Regions from separate parts of the Thioalkalivibrio versutus genome, predicted to be linked through region 1. Evidence: predicted binding sites of a transcription regulator. Region 1 holds the regulator's gene; the other holds the start of a gene.
The links. The regulator FliA, encoded in region 1, starts transcription of late flagellar genes. The targets are predictions, from matches to a motif close to GCTAAAGTTNNNNNNNNNNCNGCCGATA.
Positions count from the first base shown of each region.

Region 2: TVD_RS00665 (methyl-accepting chemotaxis protein) is a predicted target of FliA. The motif match lies at 3,056-3,083, and genes of this name have one in related genera.

Region 1 covers NZ_CP011367.1:1,368,249-1,375,873, reverse strand. Annotated here, with positions in the region: gene TVD_RS06355 (protein-glutamate methylesterase/protein-glutamine glutaminase) at 1-99, opposite strand, end outside; gene TVD_RS06350 (chemotaxis protein CheA) at 102-2,165, opposite strand; gene TVD_RS06345 (protein phosphatase CheZ) at 2,210-2,986, opposite strand; gene cheY (chemotaxis response regulator CheY) at 3,082-3,462, opposite strand; gene TVD_RS06335 (RNA polymerase sigma factor FliA) at 3,504-4,271, opposite strand; gene TVD_RS06330 (MinD/ParA family protein) at 4,268-5,092, opposite strand; gene flhF (flagellar biosynthesis GTPase FlhF) at 5,079-6,323, opposite strand; gene flhA (flagellar biosynthesis protein FlhA) at 6,397-7,625, opposite strand, start outside.
Region 2 covers NZ_CP011367.1:144,385-152,009, reverse strand. Annotated here, with positions in the region: gene TVD_RS00680 (MFS transporter) at 1-38, shown strand, start outside; gene TVD_RS14855 (hypothetical protein) at 454-717, shown strand; gene TVD_RS00670 (ATP-binding cassette domain-containing protein) at 1,116-3,014, shown strand; gene TVD_RS00665 (methyl-accepting chemotaxis protein) at 3,179-5,194, shown strand; gene TVD_RS00660 (GNAT family N-acetyltransferase) at 5,204-7,150, opposite strand; gene TVD_RS00655 (STAS domain-containing protein) at 7,382-7,625, shown strand, end outside.

The DNA of each region.
Region 1 (7,625 bases):
CGAACCCACGACCTCGATGCCGGAATCGGAATCCAGGATCTCGGCGATACGCCGACGAAAGAACCCCGAGTCGTCAACCACCAGAACCCTGATCGGCATCCTCAGCCCTCGCTCGAGCGCGACGCGCGGCGCGGTCGACCGGACATTTGCAGTTGCCGCATCAGGATGGTCACCAGATCAGAGACGTCGAGGATCAGGGCGATGCCGCCATCTCCGGTGATCGTCGCTCCCGCCAGGCCCTTCACACCTTGCAGATTCTGGCCGAGCGGCTTGATGACCACCTCTTCCTGCCCCACGAGATCATCCACTACCAGCCCTACCTTGCGGTCGGCCGTATGGACCACCACTACGTGGGCATCCTTGCGCGGCTCGGGCTCGTGCCCCGGCTTCAACCAGCGCTTGAGGTAATGAACAGGCAGGGCGTGCTTGCGCACCATGATGACTTCCTGATCATCCACGTAATTCGTCTTGGTCAAATCCAGATCCAGGATCTCGGAGACCGAAGCCAGCGGGATCGCAAAACGCCGGCCGTCCAGAATCACCATCAGCGCGGGCAGGATCGCCAGGGTCAGGGGCAGCTTCACCCGCAGCGTGGTCCCTACGCCGATCTCGGAATCAATCTCGATGGTGCCGTTGAGCTGCGAGATCTTGGTCTTGACGACGTCCATGCCAACCCCGCGGCCGGAGACGTCCGAGATCTCGGTCTTGGTGGAGAATCCGGCCATAAAGATGACGTTGAAGGCCTCGCGATCGGTCATCCGTTCGGCCATCGCGGGCTCCATCAGCCCCTTCTCCACCACCTTGCGCCGCAGGGCCTGTGGGTCCATGCCACCGCCGTCGTCCTTGATCAGCAGTGCGATGTGATCGCCCTCCTGGGCCGCGCCGAGCACGACCGTACCCTTGCGCGGCTTGCCCGCCGCCTCGCGCACATCTGGCGTCTCGATGCCATGGTCCACAGCATTCCGCACCAGATGCACCAGCGGATCGGACAGGGCCTCGACCAGATTCTTGTCGAGGTCGGTTTCCTCGCCGAAGATCTCCAGTTCGATCTCCTTGCCCAGATTCCGCGACAGATCGCGGATCACTCGAGGGAAGCGATTGAAGACCTTCTTCACCGGCTGCATGCGGGTCTTCATCACCGAGGTCTGCAGGTCGGAGGTCACCAGTGCCAGCGAACTGATCGCCTTGCCCAGTTCGTCGTCGACATGCTGCGAACGCAGCATGCTCAGCCGGTTTCGCACCAGAACCAGCTCGCCCACCAGGTTCATGATCTCGTCCAGCCGCTCGGTATCCACACGCACGGAGGTCTCGCCCTGTGGAGCCGGGCGCCCCCCGGCCTCGGCCCCGCCGGCGCGGGCACCACCACCGCCCTGCCCACCGGCGGCAGCCGGCTCCGGCGCTACTGCTTTTTCCGGCTCGGGCGCCGCGGCCGCGGGCTCGGTCGGCAGTGGATCCGCAGCCGGTTCGGGCGATGCCTGACCCCCGCCCTTGGCCTGCAACTCGTCCAACAAATTCTCGAACTCGTCGTCGCTGATCAGATCACCGCCCGAGTCGTCGCTGGCCCCGGCGCCGCCCGACACGGCCGCGTCCACGGGTGCCGGGGCGCCGTCACCATGCAACGTATCCAGCAGGGCCTCGAACTCGTCGTCCGTGATCTCCTCCCCGCCGCCCACCATGGCGTCGCCGGGGGCCGAGGCCTGTGGCTCGGGGACGGGCTCGGGGACGGGCTCCGGTTCAGGCGCGGGCGGCGCCGTGGCGGTATCTCCGGCCACGTCTTCGTTTTTTGCCATGCGCCGCAGGTCCTCGACCACCGCGGCATCGGCGGGGGTCGGGTCCACGCCGGAGCGCAGATCCCCGAACATGACGTTCAGGGAGTCCAGCACGCGGAGCATGGTGTCCATCAGATGGCTATCGGCCCGGCGTTCGCCGTTGCGCAGCAGATTGAAGACGTCCTCGGCGTGATGACACACCGTCACCAGCGGATCCAGGCTCAAGAACCCGGCGCCCCCCTTGATGGTGTGGAAGCTTCGAAAGACCGCATTCAACAGATCCCGGTCGTCCGGATTCTGTTCCAGGTCGATGAGTTGCTCGTTGAGCCCCTCCAGCAGTTCCCCGGCCTCGATCAGGAAGTCCTGAAGGATTTCGTCATTGGGGTCGATGGCCATTCAGTCTCTCCGGTCCCGTGGCGCCAGTCGTATGGGGGGCACTGCTAGAAGCCCAGGCTTGATAGCAGATCGTCCACCTCGTCCTGTCCTTGAACGACATCTGCGCTGGAATCTTGAGTCTTGGGCACACTGGGGCCGTGGCCCTTGCGGTCCGCCTCGCGGTCTTCTTCGCCACGCTCCAGGGACGCTTCGGCCGCTTCGACCTGCTCCATGCGCCCGCTGGAGAGCCGAATCAGGGTAACGAGGTTCTCTTCGAGGTCGGTCACCAGCTGGATCACGCGGCGAATCACCTGGCCGGTAATGTCCTGATAACTTTGTGCCATCAACACCTCGGAGAGCAGCCGCCGCAATTCCTCGGCGTCCTCGCCCGCCTGCCCGAAGAAGCTGTCCAGCTCACGCGCGAAATCGCGGAATTCGTCCACCGAGAGCTGCCGGTTGCGAAAGCGCGTCCATTTGGCGGTCAAGTCGGCCGCCTGCTGGCTGAACGACTCGGCGATCGGCAGGCTCGATTCGATGGCGCCCATCGTGGCGTGCGCGGCCTGCTCGGTCATGGTGACCACGTAGTTCAGGCGTTCCTTCGCATCCGGGATCTCCGCCTGGGTCAGCTCTACCAGGCGCGAGTCGCCACGGAAGCTTTGCAAGGCCTCGTGAAGGTCGCGCGTCAGCTTGCCCAGTTCGTCGAAGAGCTCGCGGTCGTAAGGACGCGCTAGATCCTGCACCAGCGCGCGTGCCGCCGCGTCGTCGCCCGCCTCGAGCGTCTGCACCAGTTGCCGGGCCAGCTCGAGCTGGCCGTCGCGTGGGGGGTGTTCCTGTTCAGTCATGAGGAGCCTCTTGCTGGTACGGCGCCGAAGGAGCCGGGTCACGTCTACCCGCGCAAGCGAGACGGACGTCGTCCGTATTCATCACTGGGCGATGCTTAGCCCTGTGCTTCAATACGTTCGAAGATCTTGTCGATCTTTTCCTTCAGCGTTTCGGCGGTAAACGGCTTGACCACGTAACCGTTCACACCTGCCTCCGCAGCCTCCACGATCTGGTCGCGCTTGGCCTCGGCCGTCACCATCAGCACCGGCATCGACTTCAGGTTGGCATCCGCCCGGACGGCCTTCAGCAGGTCGATGCCCGGCATATTGGGCATGTTCCAGTCGGTAATCAGGAAGTCGAAATCACCATTTTGCAGCATCGGCAGCGCGGTGCTGCCGTCGTCGGCTTCCTGCGTATTATTGAAGCCAAGATCGCGCAAGAGGTTCTTGATAATGCGCCGCATCGTGGAAAAATCGTCCACGATGAGAATTTTCATTCCCTTGTCCACACGTCACTCCGGGATTCGTAAGGTGAGTTTTAGAATAACTGCAAAGCCGTGCCGTCTTCGAGCCACGACCCCATGCGCGCGCGCAGCCGGATGACCGCCTGGCTGCGAATCTGGCTCACGCGCGACTCGGTCACGCCCAGAACAGCCCCGATCTCGCGCAGATTCAGTTCTTCGGTGTAATACAGCGACAGCACCAGGCGTTCGCGTTCAGGCAGATCCCCAAGGGCCTCGGCCAACTCCTCGCGAAACTCGCCAGCCTCAAGGCTACGCGACGGAGAGACTTCCTGCCCCTCGATCACACGATCGGCCCCGTCATCCCCGCCACCCAGATCGTCCAGCGCAAACAGATGGGCCCCGGCATGGTCCTTGAGCATGTCGTAATAGTCATCGATCGCCACGTCCAGCTCGGCCGCCACTTCGCTCCCACGCGCCGCACGCCCCTCACGGGCCTCGACACTCTGGATCGCGGCGGCAATACGCCGGCTGTTGCGGTGCACCGAACGCGGCGTCCAGTCACTGCGACGCAATTCGTCGATCATCGCACCGCGGATGCGGATTCCGGCGTAGGTGGCAAAGGTCGCCCCCTGCCCGCCCTCGAACTGCCGCGCCGCCTCCAGAAGGCCGATCATGCCGGCCTGGATCAGATCATCGACCTGGACCGAGGCCGGCAGACGGGCCATCAGGTGGTGCGCGATGCGATGCACCAGTTCAACGTGATCGGCAATCAACTTCTCGTGTCCACCGGTCGCGGTGGACGTCGCCTGGTAGCCGGAAAGTCGATTACGCGTCGTCATCATGCACTCTGCAGCATTCGTTCCACGAAGAACCCGACGCCCCCGTGGTCACCCCCACCAACCGGCCAGCGGTCCACCGTGCGTGCCAGTTCGGCAAACGCCTTGCCGGCCGGACTGCCGGGATACTGCTGAACCACCGGTGCCCTTTTCTGCACGGACTTGCGCAGATGTTCGTCCATCGGGATATAGCCGGCCAGATCCAGGACCACCTCCGGCAGGTAATTGCCACAGACGGTATTGAGTTTCTGCATCAGCCGCTCCGCACCCTCGCGTCCGCTGACCATGTTGGTGACCATGCGGAAACGCCGCAGCCCGTGGTCACGATGCAGCACCTTGATCAGGGCATAGGCATCGGTAATCGAAGCCGGCTCGTCGCAGACCACCACAAGGGTCTCCTGTACCGCCCGGCAGAACGAAGTCACCGACTCCTGCAGGCCTGCAGCAGTGTCCACGATCAGGACATCCAGCGGCTTGCGGTAGGCGCTGAAGGCATGGATCAGCCCCGCGTGCTCGGCCGGCGTAAGATTCGCCATCGCCGCGATACCGGAGGCCGACGGGACCACCTTCACCCCGTCCGGCCCCTGAACCAGGACATCGTCCAGGCTGTCCACGGCGCCGGTCACCAGGTCGTGCAGGGTGCGCTCCGGGCGCATCCCGAGCAACAGGTCCACGTTGGCCAGGCCCAGATCCGCATCGAACAGCATCACCTCGCGGCCCAACCGGGCCAGGCCGACCGCCAGATTGACCGACACGTTGGTCTTGCCCACGCCGCCCTTGCCCGAGGCGACCGCAATGACCTTCAACGGCTTGTTAGTGCGTGGCATAACGCCCCTTTCCAACCGGCTGAATCAGTTCCAGTGTGGCCGGCTCGGCCCCCTGCGCCGGGCGCAGCGGCGAGCGCGAGCGTCGCGGCGCTTCCATTTCGGCCAGCCGTTCGGCGGCCCAGGTCTCGCGGGCATTGCCACCCGCCTGCGCACCCTCGGCATCGTCGTCCAGTGCCAGGCGGGTCAGATACCCCGTATCGACCCGGTGAAAATCCTCGGCGATGCGCTGGCCATCGCTTACAAACCCAAGCCCCAGGTGCTGGTCCAGCAGGACCGACAGGACCTCGCCCAGCTGTTCTGCCTCGTCCAGTTTGGTCAGCACCAGCGCCGAGGGATCCGCCTTGCGAAACGCGTCCAGCACCCGCCGCAAGGTACTGCCCTGGGTCGTGGCCGACACAACCAACCAGCTCTCGGCACGGATATCCGGCGGCAGATGCGCGAACAGCGACTCCTCCTCCACCGCGCGCGGCGCCTGCCCGGCGGTATCCACCAGGATCAGGTGGCCATCGTCCACGCGCCGCGCCAGATCGCGCAGTTCGCGCGCATTCTGCAGCACGCGCACCGAGATCCCCGCCATCTGTGCAAAGGCTTGCAGCTGCCGTGTGGCACCGATGCGCTGGCTGTCCAGGGTCACCAGCGTAACCGAATCCGGTCCCATCCGACGGATCTGGCGCAACGCGATCCGTGCCAGCGTGGTGGTCTTGCCGACACCGGTCGGCCCCACCATCGCCAGCAGCCCGCCCTCGTCCAGGATCGCCGGGCGATGCGTGGCAATCGCACCCGAAAGCCGCGCGCGGAGACGCTCCCAAGCCTGCTCGGGGGAGCTGTCATCGAGGATGCTGCCCGCCAGGCTGCGGGCCAGCGATTCACTGAAGCCGCGGTCGATCAGGCGGACCTTGCATTCGGCCGCCAGGGGGTGACGGGCCGCCCAGCGAGCCTCGTCACTCTCCGCATACTGACGCGTCATCAAGCTGCGCAGGTCACGCAACTCCTGGCGCATCGCGGTGAGCTCGGGATCGGCCGGCCACGAAGGGGCCGCCGAATTCGGGGCGCGGTCGGCGGTTCGCGCCTCGCGGGCCGGCTTTGCGGCCTCCGGCTCGCGCACCGGCTCCGAGGACTCGCCATCCTCCAGGGCGGCGACCACCTCCAACCAGCCATCCACCCGGCGACTGGAGAGGATCACGGCATCCTCTCCCTGTTGTTCGCGCACCTGACGCATGGCGTCGCGCATGTCCCGGGCCCGATATCGTCTGACATTCATGCTTTGATCTCCTGCGCCGCTCACGCGGCGGAACCCCTATGTCTCATGCGGACTGCTTCGCCGTTTCTTCCTGACCGACCGTGGCCACTACCCGAATCCGCCGGTTGTCGGGGATCTCGGTAAACGCCAGGACGGTCAGGCTGCGAACCGCGCCGCGCAACCAGCCGGCAATCCAGGAACGGATCTCCGGTGCCACCACCAGGATCGCCGCTTGGCCGGCCGTCTCCTGGCGGCGCGCCGCGTCCGCAACCGAACGCTGCAACCGTTCCGCCAGCCCGGGCTCCAGTCCAACCGTGCCACCCGAGCTGCCCTGCAGGGACTTATGCAAGAGCTGTTCCAGCGATGGGTCCAGGGCAATCAATGGCAGCTCATCCTCCGGTCCCACAAGGTCCTGGACGATGGAACGCGACAGCGCGACGCGCACCGCTGCGGTCAAAGTGCCGGGATCCTGACTCTTCACCCCGTCGTCTGCCAGGGTTTCGGCGATCGTGCGCAGGTCGCGGATCGAGACCTGCTCGGCCAGCAGGTTCTGCAACACCTTCAGCACGATCGAAAGCGACAGGGTCTTGGGCACGAGGTTCTCCACCAGCTTCGGCGAATGCCGCGCCAGCTGATCCAGCAGGTGCTGTGCCTCCTCGTGCCCGATCAGGCGGTGGGCGTTCTCGCGGAACACCTGCGACAGATGCGTCGCAATCACCGTGGAACAGTCGACCACGGTATAGCCGGCGCCCTGGGCCTGGTCGCGATCCGACGGGTCGATCCACAGGGCATCCAGGTTGAAGGTCGGGTCCTTGGTCGGGGTGCCCGGCACGGTGCCGAAGACCTCGCCCGGATTGATCGCCAGTTCGCGGTCGGGGAACACCTCGGCTTCGGCCACGGTGACCCCCAGCAGGCTGATCCGATAGGCGTTCGGACTGAGCTCCAGGTTGTCGCGGATGTGCACAGGCTGCAGCAGGAAACCGAGCTCCTGCGACAGCTTGCGCCGCACGCCCTTGATCCGGCCCATCAACTGACCGTCCTGGGTACGGTCCACCAAGGGGATCAGGCGGTAGCCGACCTCGAGGGAGACCAGGTCCACCGGCGGGACGTCTTCCCAGGTCAGGTCGCGATCCTCCGAACGAGCCCCGCCTTCGTCTTCCTGCGGGATGCGTTCCACTTCCACCTCGGCCTCGCGGCTCCGCCGCTTGAGCAGGTAGGCCCAGCCAAAGATCAACGCCGCCAGCCCCAGGAACACGGCGTTCGGCATGCCCGGCACGACGCCCAGCGCGCCGA
Region 2 (7,625 bases), 1.2 Mb from region 1:
CCGGCGCCGTGAGCGCCTGGCTCATGGGCGAAGCCTGACGCCCGCCTCGTCCCCGCCGACTCCGCCGGCTGGCCACGGCTCGTCGTCGGTGTTTACATGCCTTCGCCCAGCCGCCTGCCTAGTTGTGGCTGGTCCGGGTTCGTCCTCCGGTGTTTACGGTGCCTTCGTCCGGCCGCCTGCCACGCGCTCTCTCGCGAGCGCACCGCGAGGTACTTCTTTGCTCGTGCAAAGAAGTACCCAAGAAACACGCCCGACTGCCGCGACCCCGGCCCGCTGCGCGGGCCGGGGTTTCCCTCGCTCCGAGGCTTTTCGCGGGCGGCGCTGAACTCGCTGCGCCTGCGGCTCCGCTCAGACATCCAGCGCCTTGAATCCCGCGAAAAGCCTCTCCACTCGGCGCGACGACAACGGGGAGGCAGGTCAAAACAACGGCTATCCCAGCGTTCTTGCCAGTGGATGATGGCTAGGTCTTCATACATCTTCGGCACGCGTGGCCTTTGGCCATGGCGTGCCGCGCCCGCGTGGCGGGCGCCGGGGGGTAGGGGCGTAGGATGTGATGAGCGCAGCGAATCGCATCAGGGTTTCGCACGGCGTGGGAGATGGTGCGTTTCGCTGGGCTCAACCGCACCCTACGAGATGCCGCCTGTTTTGACCTTCTCCTCCCGTATGGAGCCCCTCGCGGAGGGCGTGATGGGCCGGAAGAAGGCGCTGGATGTCTGAGCGAAGCCGTAGGCGTAGCGAGTTCAGCGCCGCCGGCCCAGCGCGTCCGGAGCGAGGTTCCCGGGCGAAATCCGGGTGCCCTTCTTTGGGTCCTTTCTTGGGCAAGCAAGAAAGGACCTCGCGGTGCGCTCGCGAGAGAGCGCGTGGCAGGCGGCGGACCGGAGCCACCGCAAACACCAGATGCCGAACCATGGTCTGCCACAACGCGGCAGGAGGCCCGACGAAGGCACCGTAAACACCGACGACGAACCAGGGCCAGCCTCTCCCGGAAGGCGGTAGAAAGAATGCGATTCCTGCTCCGGAATGGAGAGCCTGAAAGGGCTCACGGTGCGCGCTACGGCACGCCAAGGTGATAGTCTTGGCGCCCGCAACAACACTTGCTCGCGACCGGAATTCGAATGGCACTGCTCACCCTGCGCAACATCCACCTGGCCTACGGCATGGCCTCCCTGCTCGACGGCGTCAACATGAGCCTGGAGCCCGGCGAACGCGTCGCGATCGCCGGGCGCAACGGCGAGGGCAAGTCCACCCTGCTCAAGGTCATCACCGGCGAGGCCCAGGCCGATTCCGGCGAACTGACCCGCCAGGATGGCCTGACCACCGCCTACCTGACCCAGGAACTACCGCCCGGAATCGAAGGGACGGTCTTTGACGTGGTCGCCGAAGGCCTCGGCGAGGCCGGCCGGTTGCTGGAACGCTTCCACCACCTGAGCCAGGCCGCGGCATCGGGTGACATGGACGCCCTGGACAAGATGGGGCCGGTGCAATCGAAACTCGACGCCATCGACGGCTGGAGCCTGCAGAACCGGGTGGAGACCACGATTTCGCACCTGAGCCTGGATCCCGAGGCGCAGTTCGCCGCGCTGTCGGGCGGGCTGAAGCGACGGGTGTGGCTGGCGCGCGAGCTTGTGCAACGCCCGCAATTGCTGCTGCTCGACGAACCCACCAACCACCTGGACGTGGCCGCGATCCGCTGGCTGGAACAGTTCCTGATCGAAAGCGGACTGACCGTGGTATTCATCAGCCATGATCGCCAGTTCATGGAGAGCGTGGCCACGCGCATCCTCGAGCTGGACCGCGGGCATCTGTACGAGCACCCACCATCCATCGAGGCCTTCCGCGAGCGCCAGGCCGAAAGGTTGGAAACGGAGGCCACCCAGCGCGCGGAGTTCGACCGCAAGCTGGCCCAGGAGGAGGTCTGGGTGCGCCAGGGCATCAAGGCGCGACGCACCCGTAACGAAGGACGCGTGCGGGCACTCCAGGCATTGCGTCGCAAGCGTGCCGAACGTCGGGAACGCGGCGGCCAGGTGAAAATGAAGCTGAGTCCGGAGCAACGCTCCGGACGCCTGGTGATCGAGGCAGAACACGCCGATTTCGGCTACGACACCCCCATCGTGCGCGACGTGAACCTGCTGCTGCAGCGCGGGGATGCCCTGGGCATCGTCGGACCCAACGGGGCGGGCAAGACCACCCTGCTGCGCGGGCTCCTGGGCCAGATGGAGCCGCTCGCAGGCAGCGTCAAGCTGGGCACCCAGCTGGAGATCGCCTACTTCGACCAGGCCCGTGCCCGCCTGGACGAGGCGACCACGGTTCAGGATGCGGTCGGCGAGGGTCGCGACCGGGTCATGGTCAACGGCGAGAGCCGCCACATCCTGTCCTATCTGGAAGACTTCCTGTTCCCGCCCGCGCGTGCCCGCCAGCCGGTATCGGCGCTGTCGGGGGGCGAGCGCAACCGCCTGCTGCTGGCGAAGCTGTTCCTGCGCCCGGCGAACCTGCTGGTGCTCGACGAGCCGACCAACGACCTCGACGTGGAGACCCTGGAGCTGCTGGAGCAGCTGCTGATCGAGTACACCGGCACCGTTATCGTGGTCAGTCACGACCGCTCGTTCCTCGACAACGTCGCGACCTCCACCCTGGTCCTGCCGGGCGATGGCGCGGTCGAGGAGTTCGTCGGCGGCTGGTCCGACCTGCCCGAACGGGTCACCCGGCGCCTGCTGGAGGGCGAGTCCGGAGCGACCGCGAAGGCCGAGCCCGCGGCCAAACCCGCGGCGCCCGCACCCGAGCCGGCACCGGCGACCCCACGCAAACGGTCCTACAAGACCGCGCGCGAACTGGAGGCCCTGCCGGCACAGATCGAGGCCCTGGAACAGGAACAGCAAAGCCTGACCACGGCCATGACCGAGCCGGATGCCCTGCGCGACGGTGACCGCATGCGCGAACTGCAGACGCGGCTCGAAGCCGTCGAGTCAGAACTGGCCCTCTGCTACGAGCGCTGGGAACAGCTGGAATCCGACTAGGCCCCGGCACGTCTATCCTCCGGCGACTCCCTGAATAACCGGCTCAACTCTGAGCGCGGCCGGCCGTAACAGGGGTTGAATCACCACCTTTCGAGTCCGCGGTCGTAATGGCCGCGGCCGGTTCGTGAAGCGCCGGACACAAGGCGCCCAGAAGGAGTCATCGCATGCTGGACAAACTCTCCATTCGGGGGCTACTGATCGCCGGCTTTGGCCTGGTGGTTGCCATCCTGATCATCAACTCCCTGCTGGCCCTGCGCGCGATGAGTACGGGCAGCCAAGGGGTTGAGCAGCTCACCCAGGCCGACTACCCGGCGGTGGCCCGGGTCAACGACGTCGAGCAATTGCTGCAGGAGAGCGCGGCGTTTCTCGGGTTCTACCTGATGAGCGAGGAGCAGTCTCACCGCGACGCGTGGCAAAACGCGATGCGTGAACTCGATGGCGCAACCCGGGCCCTGAACGAGAACCCGGTGATCGCTGCCGACGAGGAACTGTCCGCCAGCGCAACCGAGGTCCGCCGCCTGGTCAACCAGTTCGCCAGCTTCGAGGACCGACTGATCGAGGTGGCCGAAAACCCCGCCGAAAACATGCCGGCGCTGGGCATCGCCAATGCCCGGGCCAACCCCGCCAGCCGCGAGATGACCCAGCAGACCAACATGATGATCAGCGCCGAGATGGGCCTCCCGCGCTTCCAGCGGTCCTGGGATCGTCTCGACACCCTGCATGACCTGCGTATGTCGGTGGTGCAGGTCACCTCGAACCTGCGCGGCTTTATCGCCTTCCGGGACGATGCATTCCGCGAGAATGTCCGACTGTTCTCGACCCGCACCAACGACATCACCGCACAACTGATGGACCAGTTCGACGATCTGGACTTCGAACAGCAGATCGCGCTGGAGGACTTCCAGGGGGCGCTGGACACCCAGAACACGGCGCTGGATGACCTGATCGAGATCCACGGCAGTGAACAGGCACTGCAAGACGCCTACCTGATCCGTACCGAGATCGGGCCCGTGCTGATCGAGGCGCGTGACCACCTCCAGGGACTCAGCGAGCGGATTACCAATCGCGCCGAGCGCAGCGCCGCCGCGCTGACCGCCGACATGCGCGCGACCCAGACCACCCAGGGCGTACTGGCCCTGATTGGCGTGATCCTGGGCTTGGCCGGCGCGGTGTTCATCATCCTGGTGGTCCGGCGCGCCCTGGCCCACTCGACCGCGGCACTCGAGGAGATCGCGGACGGCGACGGCGACCTGAGCCGCCGCCTGGACGAGAACGGCCTGATCGAAACCGCACAGCTGGGCCGGGCCTTCAACCGCTTCACCGACAAGATCGCCCAGGCCATCGGCAATGCCCGCGGCGGCACCGAGACGCTGAATCGCGCCACCGAGAACCTGAACCAGGAGGCCTACCAGGCCCGCGAGGCCGTCTCGCGCCAGCGCGACGAGACCGACCGCGTCGCCACCGCGATCAACGAACTGCAAAGCAGCGCCGAGGAGATCGCCCGCAACACCGATGCGACCTCCCAGGCGGGCCAGGAGGCCGGGAATGCAGTGAACAACGGCTCCGAGGTGATGAGCAAGAACATCGAGTCCATGGCCTCGCTGCTCGGGACGGTCGAACAGGCGGCCGACACCGTGGCCAAACTGGGCGAGGACTCGAAGCAGATCGGGACCATCCTCGAGGTGATCCGTGGCGTGGCCGAACAGACCAACCTGCTGGCCCTGAACGCGGCCATCGAGGCCGCCCGCGCCGGTGAACACGGCCGTGGCTTCGCGGTGGTGGCCGACGAGGTACGCAAGCTGGCGACCCGTACGCAGGAATCCACCGACGAGATCGAAACCATGATCGCGCGCCTGCAGTCCGCCACCACCAGCGCGGTGAAGGCCATGCAGCACGGCCAGGAAGAGGCCGAGGCCACCATGGAGCACACCTCCGAGGTGAACGGTGCCCTGCAACAGATCCGCCAGTCGGTGACCACGATCGTGGAGATGACCGAGCAGATCGCGGTCGCCTCGCGCGAACAGAGCACGGTAGTCGAGGACATCAACCGCAACATCGTGCAGATCTCCGACGAGGCGGATCAGTCGGCCAATACCGCCGACCGCGTCAGCGCCGCCTCCGACGAGCTCAAGCAGGTAGAGAAGGAGATCCAGCAGGCACTGGCCCAGTTCCGGCTCTGACCGGGCGGGTTACAGACTCCGGGCCTCCAGCCAGTTCCGGGCGGCGCGACGCAACCTTCGGGTGACGCCGCGCCGCCCGGAAACCTCCAGCTCGCGTGCCAGTCGGTCCCAGTCGATGGGCTGCGCCAGGCTCGCCTCGAGCAGCTGACCTTCCGGCTCGTCCGGCGGCGCCACCGCCAACTGCCGCAGCAACGCGGGAAGCGCCCACTCCAGGGGCCGCGCCCGCTGGGAAAAGGCTCGGACCTCCTTCAGATCCGCCACCGGGTCAACCAGCGACAAGCAACAATCGCCCTCCGCATCCTGATCCCCGAGGACTTCGCTCACCATGGCCGCGGTGGTGTCCGGCAGGAACCGTGGATGCCACACCGGCCAGTCGCGCCGAAAGGCCGCCAGTGCTTGTTGCAGCCGGGGCTGCAATCGGGGCGCGGTCGCACGCAGGACCACGCCGCTCACCTGGCCACTGGCCGCATCCGGCTGGATGCCGACTCGCACCAGGCCATAACCCGCGCGCTGCCAAAGGTGCAGCAACACAGGTTGCAGCCCGAAACTCGCGCCAATCAGCGCCACCCCCTTGGCACCAGCCCGGTCCTCGACCGCACGCAACAGACGCCCCCCCAGGCCCAGCCCCTGCCAGTGCGGATGCACCGCAATGCGCTGAATGCGCCACGCGCCCTCCCCCGCCAGGTCGAAGTCACCCCGGGCCGCAACGGTGCACGGCAGGAAATGCCCCTGCGGGCGCCGTTCGCCCGACCAAACCGCTTCGGCTAGCGCGCGCTCCAGTCCCCCCTCTTCCTGGATCAGAACCACCCCGAACAGGGCGCCATCCGCCGCCCCTTCCAGCAGCAGCAGGTGAACACCCGCATCATCCAGCCAGCGCGCCAGATCGGAGGGCCGTGTGCGGTAATGGGCGTCCGCCAGCAGGCCCATTACCGCCTCCAGGGTTTGCGGCGTGTCCGCGAGCGCCGCGCCCGTGCTCCAGCGCAGCCGCACGGCCTGGGAGACCGGGGGGCGACTCGCCGCCTCCAACAGGAACAGCCGATTCAGCCAGTCCTCGAGCGGATCGCCCGGAGCCCAGCGAACCGGTGTATCCAGGGTCTGTAGCCGTACGCGAAAGCCCGCCCCCTCCAGGGCCGGCAGCACACGCAGCCGAAAGCCCTGCCCGCTCCCCTCGAAGCCGCCGGTCGTGGTCGCCAGCACCAGGCGCCGTGCCAACCGGGCCAACTGAAGCAGGCGCTCGACCGGCATGCTCGCAGCCTCGTCGATGATCAAGGTATCCAGCGGTTCCGCCTGTTCCAGCAAAACGTCCGGGGCCCGGTAGTACCGTTCCGGCGCGGGTGTCCAATGTCGGGCGCGTGCCAGCAATGCGTCCACGGCCCGTGGTCCCGGCGCCGTCAGCGTGATCGTGGATTCGCCGCGCTGCAGTGCCGTGCCCAGGAACTCGCCCAGCAGGGTCGACTTGCCGCGGCCACGCGGGGCGGTCAACGCCACACATTCGCCCGGCGCGAGTCCCGCCAAATGCCCCAGCGCGACGGCCTGATCCGGCGTCCACGCAAACGGGCCCGCCGCCCTCGGCATGATTCCGGGCCGTCGATCCGCCGACGGTGGCTCCACCGTCCGCACCCACGGCTCGGCCAGCGCCGCCTGCCAGCGGCGGGCAAACGCCCCGTCTCCGCCGGTGCCGTCGAGGATGACCAGGGTGCCACCGCCGAGCAGCAGGCCTGCGACCGTGACCAGCGCGTCCACCGCGAGCGGTTGCCCGGCCTCGAATACCAGGGCCTGTACCTCGTGCCCCAGCCAATGCCCAGCCTGCGCCGGTGCCACATGTGGCACCCCGTCGGGCGGCGAGCGGCCCACCCACAGCACCGGCCCCTCCACCGCCGCAGCCCGCAGCCAGTTCGCAGCCACCTGACAGGCTGCGGCATCGGTGGTCAGGCGATAGAGCGTACGGGCCTGCATATCGGCGGCTCCTTCCGATCAAATGACACGTGAGACAAGCGGGTTTCCTGAGCTGAAAGCGGCGAGATGTCCAGACTGTCGAGCCAAAAATCCAGCCCTTTATCGGCTGATCAAGGTGAAGTGCGTCTCAAGTTTTCTTGCTCCCAGCCGTACAAGATTTCTACACAGGACTGGAACAAGCCTGTACAAAACCTGTACAGTGTTCACCCAGACAAGAGAAGGTTACTGCAGATGACCCCCATTGCGTTGCCGGAACGCCTGCGCATCGATACCGCAGCCGAATGCTGGCAGGAACTGCGCGCGGCACTGGATGCCGGCGAAGACCTGCAGCTGGACTCGGCGGCTGTGAATGATGTGGACGCCGCCGGCGTGCAGGTCCTGCTGATGGCCCGCCATTCGGCCGCCCGCAAGGCGCAAGGCTGTTCGCTCATCGGGACCAGCGCGGTTCTGGCCCAGGCCCTGCAGGCACTGGGCG